One region of the Thiorhodococcus fuscus genome, then DNA from elsewhere that is predicted to be linked to it. Evidence: predicted binding sites of a transcription regulator. Region 1 holds the regulator's gene; each other region holds the start of a gene.
The links. Region 1 encodes sigma-54, which starts transcription at its own class of promoters, with help from an activator protein. Its sites were predicted from a motif close to TGGCANGNTNCNTGCTT; they were not measured.

Region 2: the regulator sigma-54 is predicted to act here: its motif matches at 1,858-1,874, upstream of ACFSJC_RS19650 (formylmethanofuran dehydrogenase subunit B).
Region 3: the regulator sigma-54 is predicted to act here: its motif matches at 5,285-5,301, upstream of nifV (homocitrate synthase).
Region 4: the regulator sigma-54 is predicted to act here: its motif matches at 5,932-5,948, upstream of fliE (flagellar hook-basal body complex protein FliE).

The regions. Positions count from the first base shown of each region.
Region 1 is NZ_JBHUHX010000015.1:13,100-20,301, reverse strand. It holds gene ptsP (phosphoenolpyruvate--protein phosphotransferase) at 1-1,295, opposite strand, end outside; gene ACFSJC_RS06680 (HPr family phosphocarrier protein) at 1,292-1,561, opposite strand; gene ACFSJC_RS06675 (PTS sugar transporter subunit IIA) at 1,604-1,999, opposite strand; gene rapZ (RNase adapter RapZ) at 1,996-2,853, opposite strand; gene hprK (HPr(Ser) kinase/phosphatase) at 2,921-3,883, opposite strand; gene ACFSJC_RS06660 (PTS sugar transporter subunit IIA) at 3,906-4,355, opposite strand; gene hpf (ribosome hibernation-promoting factor, HPF/YfiA family) at 4,790-5,113, opposite strand; gene ACFSJC_RS06650 (RNA polymerase factor sigma-54) at 5,144-6,631, opposite strand; gene lptB (LPS export ABC transporter ATP-binding protein) at 6,902-7,202, opposite strand, start outside.
Region 2 is NZ_JBHUHX010000062.1:93,605-100,806, reverse strand. It holds gene ACFSJC_RS19660 (NAD(P)-dependent methylenetetrahydromethanopterin dehydrogenase) at 1-600, opposite strand, end outside; gene ACFSJC_RS19655 (beta-ribofuranosylaminobenzene 5'-phosphate synthase family protein) at 609-1,625, opposite strand; gene ACFSJC_RS19650 (formylmethanofuran dehydrogenase subunit B) at 1,956-3,266, shown strand; gene ACFSJC_RS19645 (formylmethanofuran dehydrogenase subunit A) at 3,260-4,930, shown strand; gene fhcD (formylmethanofuran--tetrahydromethanopterin N-formyltransferase) at 4,927-5,826, shown strand; gene ACFSJC_RS19635 (formylmethanofuran dehydrogenase subunit C) at 5,823-6,629, shown strand; gene ACFSJC_RS19630 (MFS transporter) at 6,662-7,202, opposite strand, start outside.
Region 3 is NZ_JBHUHX010000016.1:25,502-32,703, reverse strand. It holds gene ACFSJC_RS07720 (hypothetical protein) at 1-547, opposite strand, end outside; gene ACFSJC_RS07715 (ATP-binding protein) at 1,267-3,045, shown strand; gene ACFSJC_RS07710 (bacteriohemerythrin) at 3,055-5,085, shown strand; gene nifV (homocitrate synthase) at 5,335-6,489, shown strand; gene cysE (serine O-acetyltransferase) at 6,514-7,202, shown strand, end outside.
Region 4 is NZ_JBHUHX010000039.1:60,968-68,169, forward strand. It holds gene motB (flagellar motor protein MotB) at 1-695, opposite strand, end outside; gene motA (flagellar motor stator protein MotA) at 757-1,608, opposite strand; gene ACFSJC_RS13890 (HDOD domain-containing protein) at 1,810-3,192, shown strand; gene ACFSJC_RS13895 (late competence development ComFB family protein) at 3,213-3,497, opposite strand; gene ACFSJC_RS13900 (PilZ domain-containing protein) at 3,674-4,222, shown strand; gene ACFSJC_RS13905 (sigma-54 interaction domain-containing protein) at 4,313-5,692, shown strand; gene fliE (flagellar hook-basal body complex protein FliE) at 6,029-6,367, shown strand; gene fliF (flagellar basal-body MS-ring/collar protein FliF) at 6,403-7,202, shown strand, end outside.

The DNA of each region.
Region 1 (7,202 bases):
TGCGGATCGTAGTCGAGTCCGTCTGCATCGAGTTCGCGTTTGATCTCGCCGATGAGGTCGAGGACCGTTTCCACCTCGTGCAGATTGGTCACCAGGGGGAGCATGAGTCTGACCGATCCGAGCGCGGAGGCGCGCAGTATGGCGCGCAGCTGCGGGCGAAAGAGTTCGATTTCCTTGAGGCAGAGCCGAATCGCGCGCAGCCCGAGCGCTGGATTGGTCGCGCCGCCGCTCGGGTCGGCCATGGCGCCGGTGCGCTTGTCCATGCCCAGATCGAGCGTGCGGATGGTGATCGGGATTCCATCGAGTCCCTCCAGGATCTCGATGTAATTGGTCAGATGCTCCTCCTCGTTCGGGAGGTCGTCCCGGTTCATGTAGAGGAACTCGGTGCGGTAGAGGCCCACCCCGTCCGCCCCTGCGGCCCGAGCGACCTGGACGTCCTCTGACAGCTCCAGGTTGGCCATGATTTTGATGGATACGCCGTCGCGGGTCCGAGAGGGCAGGTCCACCAGGTCGCGCAGTTGGCGCTGACGTTGCTCGATGGCACGCAGCCGTTGGCGGAAATGCTGGAGCGTGTTGTCGTCCGCGCTGGCCAGCAGCGTGCCGGTCTCGCCGTCGACGATCAGGAATTCGTTCGGTTGCAGATAGCGCGTGGCTTCGTGGATCCCAACGACTGCCGGGATACCGAGGCTGCGGGCCAGGATCGCGGTGTGCGACGTGGGTCCGCCGTATTCGGTCACGAAGGCGACGGCGCCACGCTGGTGGAGCAGAATGGCGTCGGCCGGGGTGAGATCCCGGGCGACCACGATGTGGCCGATCAGGTCCTGGTCGGCGAGAACGGGAGGGGAGGCGTCCTCGCGCAGGAAGCCCTGAATCTGACGTACCAGGTGCTGGACGTCGCCCCCGCGCGCACGCAGATAGGCGTCATCCATCTCGTCGAACACCTGCATCAGTCGTTCGCAGTGGATCTGTAGGGCCCATTCGGCGCAGCACAGCTGGCTCTGGACGATGTGCTGGATCGCACTGGCCATCGCCGGATCGTCGAGCATCAGGAGGTGCACGTCCAGGAATTCGGCGGCATGGATCCGGCTGTCGGTCGAAATCTGGTTACGCACCATGCGCAGCGCCTTGCGCGCGGACTCGAGGGCCTGATCGAACCGGGCTAGCTCGGCGTCGACCTGATCGGCCGCGATGGCGCGATGGGCGGCGGCATGCTGGTCGCGGTCGTCGATGAAGGCTGGCCCCAGGGCGACCGAGCAGGCCGAGGCGATCCCGATGCCCTGGAACGCGATCGTCACTCGCTCTCTCCGAAACGGTTGCGGATGAGCGTCTCGATCGCGTCGATGGCCTCCTGCTCGTCCTCGCCCTCGGCCTGAACCGTCACACAGGTGCCCTGGCTGGCGGCCAGCATCATCACGCCCATGATGCTCTTGCTGTTGACGCTCTGGCCGCGGCGCTCGATCTCGATATGGCTCTTGAAGCGTCCGGCGCATTGCACCAGCTTGGCTGCCGCCCGCGCATGCAGGCCCAGCTTGTTACAGATCTCGAATTCTTTGCGAATCATCCGGCATGAATCCCTGTTGCGCGAGTGGTCTCATCGCGGTTTTCAATCGTGCTTGCAGCGTTGGACGCCATCGCGTCCGCCTTGAAGTGCCTTCTCGGCCACGGCATCCAGGTCGAGGGTGGCGTAGTTCAGCGTTCTCAACAGCATGGGCAGATTCACGCCGGTGAGCACCTGTACGTTGGTCCGTAGTTCCAGGAGCCTGTTGGCCACGTTGCACGGGGTGGAGCCGAAGAGGTCGCTCAGGATGAGTACACCGTCGCCCTCGTCGAGCCGATCCAGACTGTGCAGGCATTCCTCGATCAGGTCCTCGCGCGGCGTGTCGTTGACGACCTCGACACCCTCGACCCCGGCTGGGACGGTGCCGAGTATCTCGCCTGCGATCCGCAGCAGATCCCGGGCGAGCGGGCTGTGTGTGATGAGTAGGACTCCGACGCTCACGCCAGTTCTCGATGCCGGACGATGACGCTGTGCCCGAGCCGCTCGAAATGGCGTCTCAGTTGCTCCGTCATGTAGACCGAGCGATGCTGCCCTCCGGTGCAACCGATGGCGATGGTGAGATAGCTGCGGCCGTCGGTTTCGAAATGGGGAATCCAGCGCTCGAAGAAGGTGAGGATGTCATCGCGCATGTCTCGGGTCTCGGTGTGCTCTTCCAGGAACGCCTCGATCAGCGGATCCAGCCCGGTCAGCGGCTTGAGCTCGGGTTGCCAATGAGGGTTGGGAAGGCAGCGCACGTCGAAGACGAAGTCGACGTCCTGCGGGACCCCGTGCTTGAAGCCGAACGACTGAAGCAGAATCGATGCCTTGGGCGAGGCGTTGCCCATCGCCCAGCCGCGAACCCGGTCGCGAAGTTCGTGGATGTTGGTCTGGGTCGTGTCGATCTGGACATCGGCGCAGTCTCGAATCGGTTTGAGCAGCTCGCGCTCCAACTGGATGGCCTCGCTCAAGGGGCGCTCGCCGCGCGTCAGCGGGTGCTTGCGGCGTGTCTCGCTGAAGCGCTTGATGAGGGTCTCCGTCTGCGTCTCCAGAAAGAGCACATGGCAGTCGATGCCTTGCTCCAATGCCGTCGTCACCAGCTGGGGGAGCTGGATCAGCGCCTCCCTGTTGGTTCGGGCATCGATCCCGACGGCCGTGTTGGTGAAGGCGGTATCCAGCGTGTTGTGGAGCCCCAGCGCCAAATCCTTTAGCAGGAAGAGCGGCAGGTTGTCGATGCAGTAATACCCCAGATCCTCGAGCGTGTGGAGCGCGACGCTCTTTCCGGAGCCTGACAGGCCGCTGAGAATGATGAGTTTCATCGCATGTCTTCGCGTCGGGTGTCGTTGATGTGAGACATCGAATATGAGGCGTCGCTGTCCAGCGAACTCAGCGTCGGAGTGTCGGTGGATCGGGTCGGTCGATGCTGATCGCTCTGGCCTGGCGGTCGATGAAATCCACTCCGGCGTCATAGCCCCGGATCCGTAGGATCTGGTGGCGCACCGCCGCTTCGACCAGGATGGCCAGATTGCGGCCGGGGGCGACCGGCATCAGGATCTTGGGGACGGCGACGCCCAGGATGTTCATGGCCGTGAGGCTTCCGCTGAGCCGATCGATGCATTCGAGCTGCTGGTGGTCCAGCGGCTGCAGGTCGATGATGAGGTTGAGCGTTTTGTCGCGCAGCACCGCGCCCTCGCCGAACATGGCCCGGATGTTGAGAATGCCGAGTCCTCGGACCTCAAGGAAGTCTCGGAGTGTCTCCGGGCAGGTCCCTTCCAGTACCTCGGGCGCGATGCGGGCGAACCGGGGCGCGTCGTCGGCGATGATGCGGTGACCGCGCGTGATGAGCTCCAGCGCCAGTTCGCTCTTGCCCACCGCTGGATTGCCCACCAGCAGCACGCCCATGCCCAGCACCTCGATGAAGACGCCGTGAACGGTCTCGCGTTCGGCCAAGGCGTGGGTCAGGAAATAGCGTAGATGGTTGATCAGATCCTGATCCCCGAGCGACGAGCTGAGAAGCGGGGTCTGGGTGCGCTCGGCGACCTCTCGCAGGGCGGCATCCGGCTCGATGTCATCGGAGAAGATCACCGCTGCGGGACGGTCGGCGAAGAGCTTTTCGATGGTTTCGGTAAAGGCGGTGCTTCCCAGTTCGGTCAGATAGATCTGCTCGGGGTGGCCGATCACCTGCAGTCGGTTGGGGTGGATGCAGTTGAGCGATCCGATCAGAGACTGGCTCCCGTGCGCAGGTGTTTCGCCGCGCAGCGGGCGTGGCTCCTTGGGCTCGGGTGTGAGCCAACCGAGCTTGAGTTGCGGCGCCGTCTGAGCGATCAGGAATTGCAGGCTGTCGATCATTGCTGGCGTCTCGCCGGGCGGTCTATCGTGCGTTCAGGACGCTCAGGAGTCGGGCAGCGGAGTCGGCTTCGCGCAGTTGCGCTCGGATCTCGGGGTCGCTGAAGAGGCTGGCCAGATGGGCGAGCAGGTGGAGATGCTCCTCGTTCGCCGCCTCCGGGACGAGCAGGGCGAAGGCCAGGTCGACGGACTCGCCGTCTGCGGCATCGTAATCGATCCCTTGCTTGATCTGGACGAAGGCGCCGATGACGTCGGATACCTCCTTCAGGCGCGCGTGAGGCAGCGCGATCCCGTGACCGAGCCCGGTACTGCCGAGACGCTCGCGTTCGAGCAGGCGCTCGAAGACGGTTTCGGTCTGTAGTCGCGGGTGATCGGTCGCCAGGAGTTCGGCCAGTGTTTCGAGCAGACGCTTCTTGCTGGAGATCTCAAGGCCGCATCCGATGCGGGATTCGCTGATCAGATCGGGGCTGAACATGGGGTCAACTCCTGTCAGGCACCGGCGCGTTTCACGGCGATCATGTCGCTTGGCGATGGTTGCCAGAGGCATCGCGGACAAGTGATTCTGGTCATGAGTCGTGGTTTCCTCGAAATCGGCCCGATGACGGGTGCATGGGATGACGGGTGCATCATATGTGCTCAGTCGCCATCGTCTCAATGAAAAACACCTCGAACGGCCTTCCTTGTGTCCGTTCGAGGTGTCGCGCGCCTCAGCGAGTCGGCGCAGCGGTCAGATCGATGCGTATCGGGATCTTAGGCGCTTTCGGTCAACGTTCATGCGACGACCTGGCGTGACGTCCGTCTTCGGTGTCGGGCGAGGGCGGGGCGGCGCTTGGCCATGCTCCCGCCGGCCCTCTTAGAGGACGAACGCCCATTCGGCGTCATTCGGTATGAACGTTTCCGGCCATCGCCTCATTCCTCCTCGGCGGCGGCGATCGGTGCACCAGGTCGGTGGCTGTTCTTCTTCTCCTTGTAGCGGATCACTTGTCGATCGAGCTTGTCGATGAGCCCGTCGATGGCTGCGTACATGTCTTCATGGGCGGAGTCGGCAAATACCTTGCCTCCATTGATATGGAGCGTCGCCTCCGCCTTTTGGGTGAGCTTTTCAACGCTGAGGACGACGTGGGCGTTGATGACGTGGTCGAAGTGTCGTTCGAGACGTTCGAATTTGCTGTCGACATAACCCTTCAGCGCTTCGGTTACGTCGATGTGGTGACCCGTCAGGTTAATCTGCATCATTTGACTCCTTAGGTTCAAACAGCCTGCTCATGCTAGGCGTTTGCGCTCGTTCGAGGGTGGGATACCCATTGCCTCGCGATATTTGGCGACTGTTCGGCGTGCGACCTTGATGCCCTGATCAGCGAGTTCCTGTGCGATTTTGCTGTCGCTCAAGGGCTTTCTGGCGGATTCCCCCGAGATCAGCTTGCGAATCAGGGCGCGGATCGCCGTGGATGAACACTCGCCGCCAGAAGCGGTGTTGACGTGCGATGAAAAGAAATACTTGAACTCGAATGTGCCTCGCGGTGTATGCATGTACTTCTGGGTGGTGACCCGGGATACGGTGGATTCGTGCAGTTCGAGCGCCTCGGCGATGTCGCGCAGAACCATCGGGCGCATGCCCTCGTCGCCGAGTTCGAAGAAGTCCTGTTGCATCTCCACGATCTTGGATCCCACGCGCAGAACCGTGTCGTTGCGGCTGGCCAGGCTCTTGATGAACCATCGTGCCTCCTGCAGATGGCTCTTGAGCGTGGTGCTGTCCGCGCTTTGATCCGAGCGCCTGATCAGTCGCGCGTAATCCGCGTTCACTCTCAGTTTCGGCGTCGACTCCGGATTGAGTTCGACGTGCCAGCGACCCTCCCCTTTACGGACGAAGATGTCGGGGACAACGTACTCCGGCGGCGCCTCTTCGATCAAGGTCCCCGGCTTCGGATTGAGTTGGCGGATGAGCGCGACCGCCTCCGCGATGCGCTCCTCCGGTTCCTTCAGCAGGCGGGCGAGCGCGCCGAGGTCCCTTCTGGGCAAATGCTCGAAACCCTCAGCGCAGACCCGAAGGGCCAGGTTGCGTGCAGGAACCTGGTCGGGCAACTGACGCAGCTGGATGATCAGGCATTCCTGGATGCTGCGTGCGCCGATGCCTGGCGGGTCGAGCGATTGGACGCGGTGGATCAGCGTCTCGACCTCCTCGACGCTGATATCCGGGTTGTCGATGGCGGCGAGCAGCTCATCGACGTCCGCGCGCAGATAGCCGGCCTGATCGATCGAGTCGATGACCGTCTGAGCGATCATGAAGTCGCGCTCGTTCAGACGGCTCAGATTCAGCTGCCAGGCGAGATGATCCTGCAGGCTTTGTGGGCGGCTCTGCTGGGCGAACGGATCGAAATCGGAGCTGTCGTCGCTGCCGTGCGAGGTCGGCGGCAGATAGCTGTCGAAGACGTCGGTCCACTGGGTGTCGACCGGCAGATCGTCCGGCATCTCGTTCGACTCGGCGCGGATCTCGCGATCCACGGCCAAGTCCTGCTCGCCGCGCTGGGGTTCCGCCTCGACCTGGCTCTGGTCGAGCCGCACGTCGCTCTGCTCACTGGCCGCGAAACGTTCGTTCTCATCGCCCTCTTCGAGCATGAGATTGGTTTCGAGTGCCTCTTGGATCTCCTTCTGGAGCTCGAGCGTCGAGAGTTGCAGCAGCTTGATCGCCTGCTGCAACTGGGGCGTCATGGTGAGGTGTTGGCTGAGGCGAAGCTGGATGGATTGCTTCATCGATCGCGTACGCGCCTTGAGGTGAACCGCTTGAGGTCTAAAGCAATAAGAGTGCCTGTTGCCATTCTAGCCCATTTCGGCGAAAAGAGCCGCCAGTCGCCGGAGGTTGGTTTGCGGCTTTGTTTTGTAAGACATTTCTGTCTTTCACTCGCCAGATATGGGGCGGGCGGTGCAGAACGCCATCCAGTCCATGATGGACCGGCGCTGGCGGCTGACGGCGTGAGGCTGGTGGCTATATGTCGGCTCATGGATGCTTCGTGAGGTCGCCGTTCACATCGAGAAGTCGGCGCCGAGATAGACGTCTCGAACCTGCTGGTTGGCGAGCAACTCGCGCGGCTGGCCCGAGGCGATTACGTTTCCATTACTGATGATGTAGCCTCGATCGCAGATATCGAGTGTCTCGCGGACATTGTGGTCCGTGATGAGGACGCCGATGCGCCGGTCCCGCAGATGGGAGACGATGGCCTTGATGTCGCCCACGGCGATGGGGTCGACGCCCGCAAAGGGTTCGTCGAGCAGCATGACGACCGGATCCACCGCGAGCGCGCGGGCGATTTCGAGCCGTCTCCGT
Region 2 (7,202 bases), on a different contig from region 1:
GAAGACGGCATCGGCCCCGGCCATCAGGGCAGCGACACGATCCGGGCTGCTGCCGTCCTCGGCACCCAGGGTCACCCCATAGCGATCCGCAACCTCATGGACCACCTCCTCGGCCTTGCCCAGGCCCAGATGACTGACGATCGCCGCGTCCGCGCCCGCCTTCGCGGCCAGCATGCCGGCGGCCGTCCCCACAGGTCCGGTTCCGCCGAAGACCAGGATCCGGCGACCGGCGAGCCCCTCGGCGCTCAGCTTGCGCAGCTCGGATTCGACGCAGGCGACCATGGCCGCCGCCGTGGTAAAGGCCCCGCTGGGATCGGCGAAGACCGAGACCTCGAACGGCGGCACCATGGCGCCCCGCGCTGCATCCAGCATCTCATTGGCCAGATGGATGTCGCGTCCGCCGAGGAAGATCCCGGTGCGTTTCACGCCCTTGGGACCGCGCGAGAAGATGGCGTCCTGAACCAGTCCCGAAACCTCGCCCAACGCGACCTGAAGATAGGGCACGCAAACCGTCCAGCCGGCATCGCAGGCCATGTTGACGTCGAAGGGGCTCAGGTTCTTGGCCGCCGTGAACATGTGCAGAATGAGGGGCTTTTCCATGGAATCGGTCAGCTCTCTTGGCGAAGTTTGATCGGTGCCTCGATCCGGTTCACTCGGGCGCCGAGATTGCGCCCGGTCACGATACGGTAGCGCAGTGGCGACAGATCGCCGAAACGCCGCTTGAGCCCCTGCTCCAGCCAGCGCGCCTGTTCGCCATCCTCGGCCAGCACGAATCCGGTCGGCCCCCATGAACTCTGGCCCACCCCGGGGAAGCCCCGACCGGTCGCCCAGTCGAGCGCTGCGGACACCGCCGGCGAGGCGAAGCGGCCGCCCTGGGCCGGCGCAAAATGCTCGCCGACGGTGCGCTGGATGACACCGATTCCCTCGGCCACCGGGTCCAAACGTCCTTCGAGCAGACCGGGCACGACCTGCATCAGCAGGATCCGGCACAGTTGGCCGGCCGACGCCTCGGGAAACTCGGGCAGCTCGGCGAACGCGCGCACCTCCCGCTCGCCATGCATTCCCTGTCCCCGTTGGTCGAACAGCAGCAGGATACGCCAGTCCTCGGGGAAGGTCAGGCGCAAGGCGAGCGGAGGAACCTCGTCCGACGCACGCTCATCACGCCCGCAATCCACGATGAATCCGCCATCCTCGAAGGCGCCGATACCGATCCCGGAGCGCCGCCCACGATCCAACATACCGGCAATCGCACGGCTGTCCGAATGGGCCTCGTAGAGACGCGCCATGGCCGTTCCGACCGCAAGCGCCAGTTGCGTCCCGGACCCCAGGCCGGCATGCCCCGGAATCGTTTCGTGCAAATGCAGACGCACGCCTCCCGAAAGACCGAGTCGAGCCGCATAGGCTCGGGCGAATGCCAGCGCCCGCTCCGACTCTGGCCCCTCGGCGCTGAAATCGTCGGCACTCTCGGCTCGCAACCTGGTCGCCACCCCCTCGATGGTCAGCCCCAGACTGCCGAAGCGGCGCCCCAAACCGCCGTTGAGGTCGAGGAATCCCAAATGAAGCCGAGCCGGCGCCTCCACATCGACCGTATGATTCGGATAACGCGTCGTGAAGCGATGATTCATCCACTACCCCCTTGTCGAAATCGACGTTGATCCGCTCTAAGCAAATCACATGCCCTGCCCATCGCAAACAGGCTCGCGATCCCGGCGGACATGACGATCGGCCGTGCCTGTGTCCCTGCTGACTCAGAGTGTCACTCGAAGGCATGCCGCTGGACACACCGAGCGACCAGCCGGCAGCCCTGACCGGCGCGCGCCAACGGTGCGCATCAAGCCAGCGAAACCATCGGCTAAATGGCATGATGTCTGCGTTGCAACACGGCCGGAAATCGCCCGTCGCTCGCGCGGCGGCTTCACTCCCACGTCCATTCCAGGGAGACGCTCAGAAGCATCATGTGGAAGACCGAGCTCACCGCCAGCACGGACCATCTCACCTGCCCCTTTTGTGGGCTCGCGTGTGACGATCTGCAACTGGAGCATCAGGACTCGAACGGCCCGATCGACATTCGAAACGGCTGCGAGACCGCGCGCAATGCCTTCACCCAACTCATGGCGGCCGAAACGCGACCGCCCATGATCGCAGGGCGACCTGTCGCGCTCGAAGAGGCACTGGAGCGGTGCGTCAGCCGACTCCGCGAGGCACGCGCACCGCTCTTCGGCGGCCTCGCAACCGACGTGAACGGGATGCGCGCCGCACTGAGCCTGGCCGACCAGTGCGGCGCACTGCTGGATCACGTCAACAGCGACGCCCTCTTCCGCAACCAATTGGTGCAGCAGGACAGCGGCTGGATGACCACGACCCTGACCGAGGCACGCAATCGCGCCGATCTGGTCGTGCTGATCGGATCACAATGGCACGAACGCTTCCCCAGACTGATCGAGCGCGTCCTAAGCCCGCCCGAGGCGCTTTTCACGGAGACGAGCGAGCGGCGTTTCGTCCTCATCGGCCCCTATGAAAGCCAAGCGGTTCCGGCCGAACTGCGGGGCTGCATTCAGAATGTGATTCAGATCGAGAACCGACAGATCGGCGCACTCGCCGGGCTGCTGCGCGGGCTCGTCGCCGGACGCCCGGTGCGCGCCGACGCCATCCCAGACGTGAACGCCGAGACGCTCCTGACGCTGGCGGAGCAGCTCAAGTCGGCCCGCTATGCCCTGTTCGTCTGGTCTGCCGCCGAGCTGGATTTCCCGCACGCCGAGCTGACCGTCCAGACACTGAGCGAACTGGTGCGCGACCTCAACCAAACCACCCGAGCCGCCGCGCTGCCATTGGCCGGCACGCTCGGCGACATCACGGTCAATCAGGTCTGCACCTGGCAGAGCGGCTATCCGCTTCGCACCGATTTCCAACAACAGGGTCCGCGCTACGACCCCATGTTGAACCGCCACCAAGACATCCTGGCCCGCAACGAATGCGACCTGCTGCTGTGGATCGCCGCAATTCCGGGAGGCGGCGACCCACCATCGACGGACTATCCAACACTGGTACTGGGACACCCTGGACTGCTTATCGAACGTCCGCCCGAGGTCTTCATTCCGGTCGGGGTCCCGGGCATCGATCATCCGGGGCACTGGTATCGCAGCGACGCCGCCTGTCCGCTGCCGCTGGGACAGATCCGGGATCTCGGACTGCCCTCGGTCGCCCAGATCCTCACCCAGCTGGGCCAGCGCCTCGCGCAGACCGCACAGGAGGAGACACCGTGCTGACCAAGCTCGTCGGCGGCCGACTGTACGATCCCGCGAACGGGATCGACGGCGAGGTCCGCGATCTCTACATCCACGACGGCCGCATCCTGCACCACCCACCGCCCGGCGAGACGCCCGGACAGACCTTCGATCTGGACGGCAAGCTGGTCATGGCGGGCGCGATCGACATGCACACCCATATCGGCGGCGGCAAGGTCAACATCGCCCGCGCCATGCTGCCGGAGGACCAGCGCGCCCATCGACGCAGCCGGACCGCCTCGACCCGCTCGGGCGGCGGCCATGCCGCACCCTCGACCCTCGCCGCCGGCTACCGTTACGCGGAGATGGGCTATACCTGCTGCTTCGAGCCCGCGATCCTGCCGATCAACGCGCGTCAGTCGCACATGGAGATGGCCGACACGCCGATGGTCGACACCGGCGGCTACGCCATGCTCGGCAACGACGACCTGCTGCTGCAACTCATGAGCGAGGGGGCGAGCCAGGAGACCATCAACGACTATGTCGCCTGGACCCTGCACGCCACCCAGTGCATCGGCATCAAGGTGGTCAACCCGGGCGGGATCAACGCCTTCAAGTTCAACGCCCGCACGCTGGACGTCGACGAGCAGCACCCGCACTACCCGCTCAAGCCGCGCGACATCATCCGCACCCTGAGCCGCGCGGTCGCCGAGCTGGGCGTGCCGCACCCGCTCCACGTCCACGCATCCAACCTGGGCGTCCCCGGCAATCGGACCGCGACCCTCGCGACCATGGCCGCCGCCGAAGGCTTTCCCATTCATCTGACCCACATCCAGTTCCACGCCTACGGCACCGAGGGGGATCGGCATTTCTCGTCGGCGGCGGCCGAGATCGCCGAAGCCGTAAATCGGCTGAAAAACGTCACCATCGATGTCGGACAGGTGATGTTCGGTCAGACGGCGACCATCTCGGGCGACAGCATGCATCAGTATGCCAACCATCATCACGCCCATCCGCGCAAATGGACCTGCATGGACATCGAGTGCGAGGCCGGGTGCGGAGTCATACCCTTTCGCTACAAGGACAAGAACTTCGTCAATGCCCTGCAATGGGCGATCGGGCTGGAGCTGTTCCTCATGGTCGAGTATCCCTGGCGGGTCTTCCTCACCACGGACCACCCCAACGGTGCGCCCTTCACCAGCTACCCGCATCTCATCCGGCTGCTGATGGACCGCAGCTTCCGCAACGATCAGCTCGCGCGGATCAACCCGGACGCCGCCGCCATGAGCCAGCTCGGCTCGCTGGAACGCGAATACAGCCTCTACGAGATCGCCATCATGACCCGGGCCGCACCGGCACGGATCCTGGGGCTCGCCGATCGCGGCCATCTGGGATCGGGCGCCCGCGCCGACATCTGCGTCTACCGCCCCTCGGACGATGCCGAGCGGATCTTCTCCAGCCCCATGCTCGTCTTCAAGGACGGCGAGGTCGTGGTCGAGGAGGGCCGCATCACCCGGCCGGTGCGGGGAACCACCCAGGTGGTGCGGCCCGAGTACGACCGCGCCATCGAGCGACGCATCGGCGACTGGTTCGACCGCCACCATACGGTGCGTCTGGCCAATTTCGGCATCTCCGACGCGGAGATGGCCGAGGGCATCGGCAGCCCGGTCGAGGTCCACCCCTGCCGACCGAGGAGCGTCACATGATCCGCAACGGCATCGAGATCGAGGACACCTTCGCCGAGGCATTCGGCATGAACGCCACGCGGCTCGTCATCACCGCGATCGACCACCGCTGGGCGCGGATCGCCGCCGAGACCATGACCGGCTTTGCGACCTCGGTCATCGCCTGCGGCGCCGAGGCCGGCATCGAGGCCGAGATGGCGCCCGAGCAAACGCCCGACGGGCGTCCCGGCATCAGCGTGCTGCTGTTCGCCATGTCGGGCAAGGAGCTGGAGAAACAGGTCGAGCGCCGGGTAGGACAGTGCGTCCTCACCTGCCCGACCACGGCCATCTTCTCCGGCATCGCCAGCGAGAAACCGGTGCCGCTGGGCAAGAACCTGCGCTTCTTCGGGGACGGCTACCAGATCTCCAAGCAGATCGACGGGCGCCGCTACTGGCGGGTGCCCGTGATGGACGGCGAGTTCCTGTGCGAGGAGCTGACGGCCCGTGTCGGCGCCGTCGGCGGCGGCAATTTCCTGGTACTGGCACGCACTCAGCTCCAGGCGCTCGCCGCCTGCGAGCGGGCGGTCGCGGCGATCCGCGCCCTGCCCAACGTCCTGTTGCCCTTCCCCGGCGGCATCGCGCGCTCGGGATCCAAGGTCGGCTCCAAATACAAGGCGCTCATGGCCTCGACCAACGACGCCTTCTGTCCCACCCTACGAGGTCTCTCGCCCGCCTCCCAGCTGGGACCGGAGGTCGGGGCGGTGCTGGAGATCGTCATCAACGGTCTCACCGAGAGCGACGTTCGCCAGGCGACCCGGACCGGAATCGAGGCGGTCTGCACGCTCGGCGCGGACTCCGGCGTGCTGCGCATCTCGGCCGGCAACTACGGCGGCAAGCTGGGGCAATACCATTTCCACCTGCGGGAGCTGATGGCATGAGCGCGCTCACACTGCGCCTGCGGGAATGCCCGCGACAACGCGTCGATCTTTCCGGATTCACACCGGACGCGCTCGCGGGGAATTCCCTAGCCGATATTCAGGCGCTCCCGCTGTGGGTCGGCAATCGCCAGATGCCCGCCGGCGAGCTATTCATCATCCATGGGCACGACAGCGATCACATCCGCATCGAGTCCGAGAGCGATCGGCTCGACGGCATCGGCAGCGGTATGACCCGGGGCAGCATCCGCATCCAGGGACGAGCCGGGGCCTATCTCGGACGCGGGATGCGCGGCGGCGAGATCCAGGTCGAGGGCGACGCGGGCCTCTTCGCCGGAACCGGCATGACGGGCGGACGACTCCGCATCGGCGGAAACGCCGACGACTTCCTCGGCGCCGCCATCCCAGGCGAACGGCGCGGACTGCGCGGCGGTCGGATCGAGGTGCAGGGCAATGCCGGCGACCGCGTCGGCGACCGCCAGCGACGCGGCATCATCCTGATCGCGGGCGACGCCGGAGACTACTGCGGCTCGCGCATGGGCGCCGGCACCATCCTCGTCCTCGGCCGGACAGGAGCCGATGTCGGACTCGCCATGCGACGCGGCACGATACTGCTGACCTCCGCGCCCGAATTGCCGCCGACCTTCAACGACAACGGACCGCAGGATCTCAGCGTCCTGACCCTGCTCGCCAAATCCCTCCCACCGCCCTTCGACCAGATCGGCGAACGCGGCACCCGCGTCCAACGCTGGCTCGGCGACCTCGGCCACGGCGGCCAAGGCGAGGTATTGGCCTGGTCCCAGTAAGGCATCCCCGGATTCCTATCGCTCCATCCGTGCTACGGGGTGTGGGCGACGGTGATGTTGCGGCATTTCGTTTCATGGACGAAGGCGGCAGCGATGAGCGCGAGAAGCGCAAAGGCGGCGGACAGCCAGAGTCCGTTGCGGTAGTCGTCCATCGAGTAATGTCTGACACCTTCGGTCAGGGTGCCGTCCCAGGTGAGGTCCATGACCCAACCGAAGGCGGGCTGCATGATGGCGGCGCCGAGGAAGAGTCCGGTGTTGACCAGTGCGATGGCCATGCCGGCGACCCCTGGTGAGACCACTTCCTTGGCGGCCGCATAGCCGACGACGAATCCGCCTGCGGTCAGGCCCAGGGCGCCATAGAGCAGCAAACCGCTCCAACCTGGCCCCCAGGGCAGCAGGATGAGCGCCATCCAGATAGCGAGCGAGAGCACGCAGGTTGCGAGGATCACGGGCTTGCGCCGCCCGAGATGATCGGAAAGGCTGCCCATGACCATGCAGCCGATCGCGAATCCGGCCAGGGCGACGGTGGTGTAGACGGAGGCCTGAGCGCGATCCAGTCCAAAGCCGTCCCGC
Region 3 (7,202 bases), on a different contig from region 1:
ACAGGGCGGGGATCAGCAGGTCCGTCATCGCATCGGAGAGCTTGGTCGGAGCCTTGTCGGGCTTGACCTGCTTAGCCAGATAACCGCCGAACCCCCGACCCAGTTCGAGCGCGCGCTCACGGCGGCTTTCCGGTGGGATGGCGGTCAAGATCTCGTTGAATCGACCGTCGAGCCTCGGATAACGGCTGAGCAGGGAGAAGATCAGCATCCGGTCGCGGATGGCCGCGTCGCCGGATTCGGGGACGAACTCCGGCTGCGTCTTCTGCTTGGTCTTGATCGATGTCTCGGCACTGGGCTGAACCTTCGCAGGCGCCAGATCGCCGGTCTGGGCCAAAGAAAGTACCCCCTGGATCTCCGAAATCTGGCGCCAGATATCCTCATCGGAGACCTGGGCGCCCATGACCTCAAGCACCATGAACCGATCGCCATTCGGGCTTTCCTTGAACCCCCGTTTGGTGGTCAGGATGCCGATCTGCTTGAGGCGTTGCACGGTCCGCAGCTGGATACCGGCCGCAGACGAGATGCGAAAGACGAGTTCGCGCTTCAAGATCGTGTCCTCCATTTTTCTTGTTTTTTCTCGGTACTGAACGACGCGCACTTCAGGTCGGCCCCGTCCATTTCGTGAACGAGGCCCAGCATCCGAAGACTTGATTCGGCAGCACGGCTCGGCGTCGTCAGCCCGGTAACCTATCGCACCAAGTTGCTCTCAGGCGAGCGCGAAAAAGAGACCAATGCACGCCGTTCTCGGCTGGGGTATGGGACGTCTACACAGAACAGATGAACCGGCGCAGGTCCGGAAACCGCCTTTCGCATGATCCTATAAGCCAACGCCTTCTGGGGATATTACAAGTCTATCGTGAGGAAAAATGTGTACTGGATTCAAGAATACTGGACGAAATCGTTGGTGCCTGGACGCACACGCCACCCGATCGACCCCGATGCAGACGAGGTCCGGAGGACGCTCTGGCGAAAGCCGTGCAACAACCTGCCCATGCCGACTCAACGTCACCCCCAATTTCGCGATGCGGGATAAAAGACAAGCGCAAGCTGTGACCCCAGGCACGTATCGCCCAAACTCCGGCGTTTATCATCTTGAATAGCGGATCCGATGAACCATTCGATCGCGAGCTGCAACCACCAATGAAACGATTCGGTACGCACCAGACATGACCGCCCGACCGCACAAGCGCGACCTCTCGGTCAATGCGTCTGGCTGACGGTAGCGGACAAGATTCGAACAAACCCGAGCTGGATATAAACAGACCCATGGGGTCATCAAGAGTCTCTTCACGCCGCATCAGGGCAATCCTGCTCGGCCTGCCGATCGCGCTCCTTTCCCTGCAACTCATCTCGACGATCGCATGGAAGGACATCGCGCAACACCTGTCGACGCACGTTTCGGCCCAGCCCTCCTCGACACACCCAGTCGAACCCGCCGGCATCCAAGACCAAGCACCACCGATGGTCGCCAACCAGGACCCGCTCTGGGAAGCACTGGCCATCTTCGCTCTGGTATTGGCGGTCACACTCTACTGGAACCGCCGCTTGCGACACGAGGTCGCCAGACGCCGCAGCGCCGAGCGGACCCTAGCCCAAAGCGAGCGACGCTATCGCGAGATGGTCGAGTCCGCTGGCAGCACGGATTTCCATTTCTACTCCATCACGCCCGACGGCCGACTGGAGTACGCGAGCCCGAGCTCGTTCGCGTTCTTCGGGATCCCTGCCAAGGAGATGATCGGCCGACATTGGAGGGACATCGCCGCCTGGTCCGAATCGGCCATCGAGCAGTTCGAGTCCGCCATAAAGACCTGCCTGGCCGGAGAGGTTCCACCGCCGGTCACACTGGAGTTCTTCAGCGAGGGCATGCGCCAGCAACTCATCAGCCATCCGCGACCGGTCAAGGACGATCAGGGGCGCACGGTCCGCGTCGAAGGAATCGAGGTCAACCTCACCCCAAGGCTGCGACTGGAGGAGCATCTGTTCGCCGCCATCGCGGCGGTGCGGAAAGCCGACAGCGCCAAGAGCGCCTTCCTGGCCAACATGAGCCACGAGATCCGTACTCCGATGAACGCCATCATCGGCATGCTCCATCTCTGTCTCGAATCCCCCATGACCGAGGAACAGCGCGACTATCTGGACGCGGCACGCCGAGCATCGGAATCGCTACTGCATCAGCTCAACGCCATTCTGGATCTCTCCAAGGCCGAGGCCGGCGGACTGGCACTGGAGATAAACCCCTTTTCCATCGAGGAACCGATCGAGAATCTGGCCGCGCTCGTGACCCAGCGCAGCCCGGATCCCAAGGTGAGCTTCCAGGTCCGGATCGCGCCGGAGGTTCCCAGGATGCTGATCGGAGACGCGCTGCGGCTGGGACAAGTGCTGACCAACCTGATCGACAACGCCTTCAAATTCACCGAGCGCGGCGAGGTTAGCCTATCCGTGCGCCAACTGGAGAGGCACGGCCGGCGGACCCGCCTCGAATTCACCGTGACGGATACCGGAATCGGTATCGCCAAATCCCAGATCAGACATCTGTTCGCGCCCTTCCGCCAAGCCGACAGCTCCATCACGCGCCGCTACGGTGGAACCGGTCTCGGGCTCTCGATCAGCCGACGCCTGGTCGAGCTGATGGGCGGAACCATCGGCGTCACGACCGAGGAGGGCGTCGGCAGCACATTCAGATTCGACATCTGGGTGGATGCGCTCGCAGATTCCACCGAATGCCCGAGCGAAACCGCAACCTCAGCCCATAGCGTCACTGGGACGCACAAAGAACGCTCCAGCAATCCGAGAGGATCGACGACCGAGGATCCCCGCAAGACGGAAACCACCGCCCCCGCGCTCGCAGATCTGCTCGACGCGTTGCGCCAGCGCGCGGCCAGACGCGACCCCACAACCGAGGATCTGCTGGCCGAGCACCGCAACATCCTCGCCGAGACGCTGTCGCCCGAGTGCTTCGCCGCCCTATCCCACCAGATCACGCAATACCGCTTCGCCGACGCCTCGGCGACGCTCGACGCGCTATTGCTCACGCGAGACATGTAGGACATCGACATGCCCGAAGACCCACTCATCCTGGCGGTTGACGACACACTCAACAACCTCAAGGTGATCTCAGGCCTGCTTAAGCAGAGCTATCGCATCCAGGTCGCAACCAGCGGCGAAGAGGCCCTGCAACTCGTCGCCGATCGGCCGCACCCGGACCTCATCCTGCTGGATATCATGATGCCTGGGATGGACGGCTACGCGGTCTGCAAGCGTCTCAAGGACGATCCGGCGACCCGCGATATCCCCGTCATCTTCCTCAGCGCCAAGACCCAGTCCGAGGACGAGGTGAAAGGCTTCGCGGTCGGCGCGGCCGACTATGTCCCCAAGCCCATCAACCCGCCCGTGCTCAAGGCGCGCGTCGCGGCCCAACTGGCGCTCGCCGCCCAGCTGCGCGAGCGGCATCAGATGCTCCACCAGCGTATCGCCGAGGTGTCCGAGGAGCGCGATCGAACCGAGATCGAGCGTCAGCGTATCCATGACCGCCAACAGGCGCTGCTGGCGATCACGCGGGCGGCATTGCGCGACCTGACGCCGCAACACTTTCTGGTCGAGACCCTCGACCTGCTGAACGCCATCGACTGGCTCGATATCGAACCGCGCGGACTGCTCTTTCTCTTCAATCGGCACGACGAGCTGGTGTTGGTCGCCGAGCACGGCATGAGCATCAACCAAGGCATGATCTGCACCAAGGCGCGCCAGGGATCCTGTCTCTGCGGCCAGGCGCTGCTCAAACGGCAAACGCTGTTCCTGGCGGAAGTCTCCGAAAGCACGCAACACTGCATCATGGGGCCGCTCAAGGTCGGCGGTTATTCGCTCCCCCTGACGGAAGGCGAGCGGATCTACGGCGCGCTCTGCATCATCATGCCGCAGGGCCACACCCCACAGCCGGGCGAGCAGGATTTCATGAACGAGCTCGCCGACGCCTTCAGCGGACTGATCCGCCGCCGGATGATCGAGGAGAAACTGAGGATCAATCAGATCGAGATCCAAATGGTCCGCAACGAGGTCATCCGACGACTCGGCGTCGCCGCCGAATTCCGCGACACCGAGACCGGGCTGCACGTGACCCGCATGAGTCAGTACGCCCGCGCCATCGCACGCACCCTGCACTGCGACGAGACGCTCTGCGAACTCATCGAACTGGCTGCGCCGATGCACGACGTCGGCAAGATCGGCATCGACGACAGCATTCTGCGCAAGCCGGGCAAGCTGACCGCCGAGGAATTCGCCACCATGAAGCGGCACACCCTGATCGGCGCCCGCATCTTGGAGGGCAACGATCCTTTGATCGAGCTGGCCCGTGAGATCGCCCTCACCCACCACGAGAAATGGGACGGTAGCGGCTATCCCCATGGACTGTCCAGGGAGGCGATTCCACTCTCCGGACGTATCTGCGCGGTCGCCGACGTTTTCGACGCGCTCACCATGGAGCGACCCTATAAAGAGGCCTGGCCGGTCGAGCGCGCCGTCGCCACCATCGAGTCATTGAGCGAATCCTCGTTCGATCCTCGCGTGGTTCGCGCCTTTTCCGAGACGCTCCCGGAGCTGCTGACGATCAAAGCCCGCTATCAGGACGACGCCATCGATCCGCGCGAACTGCTGCCTGCGGTGAATCTGGAGCCGGGCCGGCAGGAGTGGATCGTCTGGAGCGAACGTTTTTCGGTCGGCATCGACATCATCGACGAACACCACCGCTATCTCATCTATTGGGCCAATCGCGTCCATAGCGCCATCAAACAGCAAGCCGCGACACCCGAGGTTGCCAAGGCGCTATTTGCCCTGGAGCAGTACACCCGCATCCATTTTCGCGCCGAGGAACGGTTGATCTCGGCCTTGGGGCGTTCGCCGATCGAGCTTGAGTCCCACCAGCTGAGGCACCGCGAGTTCGAGGAAAAGCTCCACGAACTACGCCTGGAAATCGCGCATAACCCCTTCATCGCCGGGGTGGAGATGCTCGAATATCTGCGCAGCTGGCTGATCGATCACATCCTCAAGTCCGACCGCAAGATCCTGAAGCCGGTGGCGAAAGGCGCCTGATCGACGAACCGCGCCCGACCGAAGCTCCAACGCCGAGATCGACGCGTCCAGAGACGATCGCAATGGGCTCCAAGGCCAATTCCAAGACCACTTTGCTTGGTCATTTCCCCGACAACCGATGCCTGGGCTGCTTGTCGCAAACCCCTCAAAGCAGGCCAGCAAGCGAGGTTAAGTGGCTGTAAAAACAGCCGCCAATAACTGGCATAACCGTTGCTTCAGTAAGCTGCATAGGCATTCTGGAGCCAACCCATGTCCATCGACTCGACCAAGGTAACCATCAACGACACCACCCTGCGCGATGGAGAACAGTCTGCAGGCGTGGCCTTTTCACTGGACGAGAAGCTCGCGATCGCCCGCAGTCTGGACGCACTCGGCGTCCCCGAACTGGAGGTCGGCATCCCGGCGATGGGGGACGAGGAACGCGACTCGATCCGCGCCGTCGCTGCCTTGGGTCTGTCGGCCCGACTCATGGTCTGGACCCGCATGCTGCCGAACGACATCGCCCAGTGCCGCGATCTCGGGGTACAGATGATCGACCTATCCATCCCCATGTCCGATCAGCAGATCGCGCGCAAGCTCGGCCGCGACCGCGACTGGGTGCTGAGCCAGATCGAGCGCCATGTGCGCGCGGCCCAGGACCTCGGCATGGAGGTCTGCGTCGGTGGCGAGGACGCCTCGCGCGCCGATCCCGAATTCCTCTGGCGCGCCGCCGAAACCGCTCAGGAGGCCGGCGCGCGCCGCTTCCGCTTCGCCGACACCGTGGGCCTCATGGACCCCTTCGGTCTGTACGAGCGCATCCGCGATCTGCGCGCCATCGTCGACATGGAGATCGAGATGCACGCCCACGACGACCTGGGCCTGGCCACCGCCAACAGCCTGGCCGCCGTGCGCGGCGGCGCGACCCATGTCAACACCACCGTCCACGGACTCGGCGAGCGCGCAGGCAATGCCGCCCTGGAAGAGGTCATCATCGGCCTCAAGCACGTCCACCACATTGATTGCGGTATCGACCTGACCCATTTCGAGGAACTGTCGCAGCTGGTCGCCACGGCCTCCGGCAAGCCGGTCGCCTGGCACAAGAGCCTGGTGGGCGCGGGCGCCTTCACCCATGAGGCCGGCATCCATGTCGACGGTCTGCTCAAGGATCCGCTGAACTATCAGGGCATCGATCCTGCCGAGGTCGGACGCATGCACCGCATGGTCCTGGGCAAGCACTCAGGAAAGCACGCGGTGCGTCAGGTCTACTCAGAGCTGCTGCACTTCGACCTGAATATGGACGAGGCCGAGCGTGTCCTGCCTCTGGTGCGCCGCTTCGTCACCGAGACCAAGCGTTCGCCCGAGACGGGCGACCTGTGCCGCTTCCTGTCCGAGATCGGTCATCACCAGGCCATCTCGCTCCAGTAACAGCCAACATCGGAGAGCCGAGAGATGAACGAAGCCGTGCTCGCGCCACTTGCCAAGCCCGGAGCCTGGGCCAGCATCGCCGAGGATGTCGACTGCATCTTCGAACGCGATCCAGCGGCGCGCACCCGTTTCGAGGTCTACACCACCTACCCCGGCGTGCACGCGGTGATTCTCTATCGGCTCGCCCACCCGCTCTGGCTCCGAGGCTGGCGCTGGCTGCCGCGCTTCATCTCCTATCTGGCCCGGATCTGGACCAGCATCGACATCCATCCGGGCGCCGATATCGGACGCCGCTTCTTCATCGACCATGGGGCTGGAGTCGTGATCGGCGAGACGGCCGAGGTCGGCGACGACGTCACCCTCTACCATGGGGTCACGCTGGGCGGCACCTCCTGGCGCAAGGGCAAACGTCACCCAACGCTCGGCGATGGCTGCGTGGTCGGGGCCGGAGCCAAGATACTGGGACCGGTGATCCTGGGCGATCACGTCAAGGTCGGCGCCAACTCGGTCGTCATCGGCGACGTCCCGGCATCGAGCACCGTGGTGGGGATCCCGGCCAAGATCGTCCGCTCGCGACGCTCGGCCAGCCCCAATCCGCATGGCATCGATCTGGACCACCATCTGATCCCCGATCCGGTCGCAGGCGCCATCAACTGTCTGCTGGAGCGCATCCGCCTGCTCGAAAAGGCTGCGGGCGTTCACGGCTGCATCCC
Region 4 (7,202 bases), on a different contig from region 1:
TCAATCAGCGCTCGGCGGGCGGCGTTCGCCCGCTCGGTGGAGAGTTCCCAGTTGCTGTAGTTGCCGCTGAGCGGGCGCGCGTCCGTATGGCCGGTGATGCTGATGCGGTTGGGCACCTCATTGATGATGGAGCCGAGTTCCTTGAGGATCTCCTTCGTGTAGTCTTTCAGTTGGGCGCTGCCGAGGTCGAACATGGTTCGGTTTTCCTTGTCGACGATCTGGATGCGCAACCCTTCGGGCATGATGTCGATCAATAGCTGGTCCTTGTAGGGGGCCAGGGTCTGACTCTTGTTCAGCGCCTCCTCCAGCACCTTGCGTAGAGATTCCAGTCGCTCTCGGTCCAGCTCCTCGGCCATTTCGTCGATCTGATCCGGTGTCTGCATGGACTGGCTCTCCGGCCCCATATCGACCGCGCCCTCGAAATCGATGATGGAGGGTTTCGAGCCCGTTCCCTCTCCGACCGCCTGAGAGGGCGAGGTGGCTACGCCATCAAAGGCCGAGGGATTGTTGAAATATTTCGAGATGGCGGCCTTCTGTTCCTTTGTGGTGGAACCCAGAATCCACAGCAGCATGAAGAAGGCCATCATGGCGGTGGCGAAATCGGCAAAGGCGATCTTCCAGGCGCCGCCGTGGTGGCCGGCATGCTTGAAGACCTTTTTGACGATGATGGGCTGCTTGTTGGTATCGATGGGCACGCGGGGGTGCTCCCGTTACGGCGATTGCCGGAAAAGCTCATGCCGGATTGGCAGAAATCCCCTAAGTGCCGCGTAGCTGCTGCTCAAGTTCGTTGAAGCTCGGTCTGAGGTCGGGTGGCATGGTCTTGCGGCCGAATTCGACCGCCACCTGCGGGCTGTAGCCCTGAACGTTGGCGAGAATGCAGGCCTTGATGCACGCGAGGAAGCTCGTTTCCTGAGTGGCGAATTCTTCCATCATGCTGGCGATCGGGCTGACGAATCCATAGGCAACGAGGATGCCGGTGAGGGTTCCGACCAGGGCGGCGGCGACCAGGTTCCCGAGTTCTGACATGGGGCCACCGAGTGCGGCCATGGTGTGGACGATGCCGAGCACCGCCGCCACGATCCCGAAGGCGGGCAGGCCGTCGCCGACTCGCTGGATCGCTTGCGCCGGTTTCTCGGCATCGTGATGATGGGTCGCCAGTTCGACCTCCATGAGATTGTCGAGCTCGAAGGGGTTCATGTTGCCGCTGACGACCAGTCGCATGTAGTCCGAGATGAATTCGCAGGCATGATGATTGCTGAGTAGCCTTGGATACTTCTGGAACAAGGGGCTGCTGGACGGCTCTTCGATATCGGACTCGATGCCCATCAGTCCTTCCTTGCGCGCCTTCGAGAACAGGGCGTACATGAAGCCCATGGCGTCCATATAGTCGGCCTTCTTGTACTTCGACCCGGTGAACAGCATGGGGATGGATTTGAGCGACTTGATGACGACGCTCATGGGATTGGCGATGATGAATCCACCGAAGGCCGCGCCCAGAATGATGACGAGTTCGAATGGTTGCCAGAGGGCGGCGATATGGCCGCCGGCCATGCTGAATCCACCGAGGACTGAGGCGAAGACGATGATGGCGCCAAGGATCAGGTTCACGCGACGGAATCCTCTTGGACGATGTTTGGCGTTGGCGCGGTCCGCTTGAGAGACGGCCTGGCAGCGGAAGATAATAATGAATTCGTGCCGTTCGTGCTTGGTCATCCATCGGGCGGAGCGGATCGATAGACCGGCGATCAGTCATGAGGGGAGGCCCCGAGCGTGCTTTCGAGCTGGTTGAGCAGGGTGACGGCGGATGCCATGCCCGAAGAACTTCCTGTTTTGGCGCGGACACGGCGTCTTCTCCCTCTGGTGCTGGAAGACGAGCTAGCCCCGAGACGCAAGGTCGCTATGGCGCTTATGGTGGATCCGGGCCTGGCCCTGAGGGTGCTGCAGTGCGCGAACGCCATCCCTCATCGTCATTTCGGTGCCGAAGTCTCTATGCTGGAGGACGCCACACACATGCTGGGAAGCCGGCGGCTTCTCGATATCGCGACCGAGGCGAGCGTGGCGGACGAGGTGCTCGACGCCAATCGCTTGGAACACTACCGGCGTAGCGCCGGGCGAGCCGTGCTGGCGGCCCTTCTGGCCCAGGATTGGGCGCAGATCGATCGCGACCGGTTTCCCTCCGAGGTGAGCTTGGCCGCCTTACTGAACAATCTGGGCGAACTCTATCTGCTCGCGCATGGCGACGCCCGAATGGGGCGCTATTTGGAGATGGTCGAAGTGCTGCACATCTTTCCGCACGAGGCCGAGTACATGTCTCTTGGGGAGAGTCTCGAAGAGCTGGGTCATGTGCTGGCGGTGCGCTGGGGGTTGCCTGAGATGGTTCGGGAGGCGATGCGGGCTCGCAATGCCCAACACCTGAGGACGCTCTGTGTGATGTTGGCGACCCAGACGGCGCGTTATGCCTTCGCCGGGTGGCGGCATCCCGCGCAGTTCACCGATTTGCGCCTGGCCTCCGAGATGCTGGATATGGACATCGCATCCCTGATCCAGCGGGTCAATCATGTGGTGGAGCGCTTCAATAAAATCGGAGCGCACTATGGCGTTCCCGCAGTCTTGCGCTTGCCCCTCACTACCGAGGACGTTTTGATATCCGGTGCCAGGCTCGCCGAGCCGGGCAATGTCTGTCTGGCCCCGAGACGCGACGACTATCAGGCTGCCGAGCGGTTGCTGCGAGCGGCGGAATCGGCGGAGCGAGAATCTCTTTTGAAGGCGCTGTTGCGCGGATTGCACCGGGGGCTCGGGTTGAACCGGGTGGTGTTCGCGAGCTATTCGGCACGCGCCAACATCTGTAGGTCCGAGTATCTGGTCGGGACGGATTTCGAGCCGGCCTTCAACCGTTTCAGTCTGTCGCTCGCCGAGGCTGGCTGTCTGGGATTTCTGATGGAGCGTCGCGCGTCATTATGGTTGAGCGACGAGAATGCGGCTGAGCTTCTGCCACGTCTGCCGGCGCGGCTGTTGGAGCTGATTGGCGTCGAACGCTTCTTCGTCATGTCGCTTTGGGCCGGAGGACGTCCGATCGGCATGATTTATGCTGATCGCCGCACCGCCGATTGTCAGCTCGATGCGGCGGCCTTCGATGCTTTCCAGCGTCTGGTGGAGCTGGCGGGGCTGGCCTTGGAACGGCAGTCGGCGTAATCGCCGGAGGCTTCCGAGTGTCAGGAGAGACCCAGATCGCGGTCTTCGCTGCGGCGTTGAATGATCGTTCGCGCCTTTTCGACCGCCTCGGTGACCTGTCGATGCATCTGATCGCGCTCCTCGTCGCTGAGGTGAGAGGCCAGGTCGATCGAGTGTCTGATATAGCGTGGTGGTAGATTGTTGAGTGCAACGCAGGCGAGGTCCTCGATATAGGCCGCTTCGTCGGACGCCTTGTCCGCTTCGATAGTCTCTCGAATGCACTCCATGACGAGTCGCTCGTAATAGTTGCCGATGTTGGATGGCATCTGCGTACCTGTTCGGTTGGATGGTGTCGTGGTATTGAATCAGGGTGATGCCCTTTGGATCCGGGCCGTAGGAACCGATCTTAGCAAGTGTGGCCCTCTCGGTGTGAATCCCTTTCCCCTTGACCCTGAAGCGGTTAGGATCCTCCGGGCATAGTCTGCTTGGGCGTGGTGGCTGCATGAGGAAAGAGATCTGGCGCGATGTGCTTGGTGACGACCTCTCGGTGACCCTGGAGCTTGCGGTCGGCCCGAGCGAGCGCCCGATCACCGCAGGCGACGCGGCGGTGCGTCTGTTCGACGCGATTGCCATGCTTGAAGAGGGAGCGCAGGTCCGTTCCAAGGAAGATCCTCCGGCGCCGGAGCTGCAACGGCTGGAAACCAAGATAGATCTTCTGACCGATCTGGTTTCATCTCTGCTCGCCGATCGGATTCCGCAGGGCTCTGTCGTGACCGTGAGCGCCGATGGGGTGGTCATTTCCGCGTGCGTGCTGCCATCGAACTGCGATCGTATCGAGGTCTATCCCAGTCGTTGGCTTGCTCAGCCGGTGGTACTGGAACTGGGGCCGATTGCGCTGCGGGATGGGGCGTGCGGCGCGAGCTGGCGTTGTCGGGATCCGGGTCTGCGCGATGCGATCGGGCGGTGGGTCTTTCGCATGCATCGACGTGAAGTGGCTCGACGGCGAATGCGCGACGCCCCGCGCCATGATGTGTCGCGACGTGGTACCTAATGCCGTGTTTGACGGCTCCTATCAATCATTATTCGTTCAATCATCAAGGATTGCGTACGCCCTTATGGGCTTGGGGAATCGGTACAGGTGTTGAGAATTGGTCTGCACGGTCAGGCGTCGGCGCGCATCGCGACCGCTTGCATCCTGGAATTCCTCGGTTGCGAGGTCTGCGAGGTGAAGGATCCGGGTGAGATTCCGTCGGGTCTTTCGGCGCTATGGCTGTGCGATACGCCGTCCGTGTTGGCGCGATCGCTGGACGCATTGCAGGATGCTCTCCCCGCGCCGCTGGTCTGTCAGCCCACGGAGGATCCTGGGCAGGAGGAGGCGACTCTGCGGCGACGAGCCTTCGTCGTCACCTCGCCCCTAACGCCCGGCCAGGTCATTCAGGTCTTGCAGCGGTTGCAATGCGGGGTCGGGCTCGACGCCGTGGCGGATGTCGGATTGGTCGGTCGTCATGTGACCATGCTCAACGTCAAGCGTCTCATCGCGCAGGTCGCCAACACGGATGCCACGGTTTTGATCCTCGGCGAAACCGGGTCGGGCAAGGAGGTGGTCGCTCGTGCGATCCATGCAGCCTCGAATCGCTCGGGCAAACCCTTCGTTGCGGTCAATTGCGGGGCCATCCCTCCAGATTTGCTGGAGAGCGAGCTGTTCGGGCATGAGAAAGGCGCCTTTACCGGCGCGTTCACTGCCCGTGCCGGACGTTTCGAGCTGGCCGACGACGGTGTTCTCTTTCTGGATGAGATCGGGGACATGCCTTTGCCGATGCAGGTCAAGCTGCTGCGCGTGCTGCAGGAGCGAACCTTCGAACGGGTTGGCTCGAATAAGCCGCTACAGACCAACGCGCGCATCATTTCGGCGACCCATCGCAATCTGGAAGAGGCGGTGGACGCTGGGAGTTTTCGGCAAGATCTTTTTTTTCGCCTGAACGTGTTTCCGGTCGATCTTCCTTCGCTTAGGGAGCGTCGCAGCGATATTCCACTGCTGATCGCGACGCTGGAGCGGCGTCTGAAAGAGCAGGGCGCAACTCCGGCCAATCTTACCCCGGCCGTGATCGCCCATCTCGAATCGCTCTCCTGGCCAGGAAATATCCGCGAACTGGCCAATTTGCTCGAACAGTTGTCCATCATGTATCCGGATCAGTTAGTCGATCTCGCTCAGCTGCCGTCGAAATTTCGGCCCTCTCAGCTGGATCCCCTGTTGGAGCCTCTTGAGTCGCCGCCCGCTGTCGGTTCGCATGAAAAGGCCGTGCTCGGCGGCACGGTGACGGGTTTGCCGCCTGAGGGGACCGAGTTGCGCGAATATATGAATGAGCTGGAGCGTCAGATGATCGTTATTGCCCTCACCGAGAACGATTTCGTGGTCGCGCGTGCGGCACGACGTCTGGGGATGCGGCGGACGACGCTGGTCGAGCGGATGAGGAAGTTCGGCCTTGAACGCGACGCCCGTGATGCGACACAAGATCTCTGATCGCGACGGTTCAGGCGGAGCCTAAGCGTCAATATATTGTCCCTCCGAATCGGTCGGTCGTAGCGTTTGTCGCTCACGCCCCTTTGCCGGCCGATCGTTGTTCGCGATTCTCTCAGCCCTTCGAATCACTCTCTCCATCGCTTGAGCTGCGAAAGCCCTGTGTTCCGGTCCTCGCGTTTCGACGTTGGCGTTTCGCTGTCCTTCCGGTTCGATCTGCGCGTTACCCGTTTGTTTTTGGATGGCTCTGAATTTGCATGGGAGGGGCATCGTTCCCATCGTGCCGACGACTGACTGGCGTTTGGGACAGGGCCCTGGCGAATCACGGAGACGGCAGAGATGAGCGAAATGCAGATTCAGAATGTGCTGCAGCAGATGCGCGCACTCTCTCAGTCTGGCCGCGTGGAGGGTGCCGAGCCCGTCTCCAAGGTTGAACCGACTCGCGAGCTCGATGGAGAGGATTTCGCAAGCACGATGCGTGATGCCATTCGTTCCGTGAACCAGATTCAGAAAGAAGCAACGACCATGCAGACCCAATTCGAACTCGGCGACGCCAACGTTTCCCTACCTCAGGTGATGGTGGCGATGAACAAATCCTCGATCGCCTTCGAGGCGACCAATCAGGTACGTAACCGGTTGCTTTCGGCCTACCAGGAAGTTATGAGCATGCAGGTCTAAGGGCGTTACGGTTGCGATAGCGGAGATACTCGTCAATGGCGTCCTCTCTCACCGCTGCTCTATCAACGGGCCTCGATACGTTCAAGGAAATGTCCGTCGGGCGTCAGGTTGCGCTCATCGGAATGGTGACGGGCGGCATCGTGGCGGCTGCCGCCATCCTCTTCTGGGCCTTGAAGCCCACGTATGCTCCGCTGTTCGGGCAGATGGATGAGGGGGAAGCGGCCGAGGTGATGAAGTCCCTGACGCAGATGGGCGTGCCCTACAAGGTCGACAATGTCTCGGGTCGTATCGAGATTCCCAAGCAGCGGGTCGCCGAGACCCGTTTGCTGTTGGCCGGGCAAGGTCTGCCGAAGAGCGCCGATATCGGTTTCGAGCTCCTGCAACAGGATTCCGGGTTCGGAACCAGCCGCCTGATCGAGGGCGCCCGCTATCAGCGTGCGCTCGAGGGCGAATTGGGGCGTTCCGTGGCGACGCTGGAGCCGGTCGAGTCGGCGCGCGTGCATCTTGCCCAGGCCGAGCGCTCGGTCTTCGTGCGCGAACGTACCCCGCCGAGCGCTTCCGTGGTCGTGCGTCTTGCGGGAAATCGGAGTCTGACCGACGCCCAGGTCGCGGCGATCGTGCATCTGGTGTCGTCGAGCGTTCCGGAGCTCTTGCCGGAGCGTGTGACCGTTGTCGATCAGACCGGTCGTCTCATGACCGCCAAAGACGATAACGAGGGAAGCAAGCTGACGCTCGACAATCTGGATTACACCAGGCGTGTTGAGGCGGGTTTCGTCGAGCGTGTTCAGAGCCTGCTGACACCCATCGTGGGACGTGACCGGGTCCGGGTGCAGGT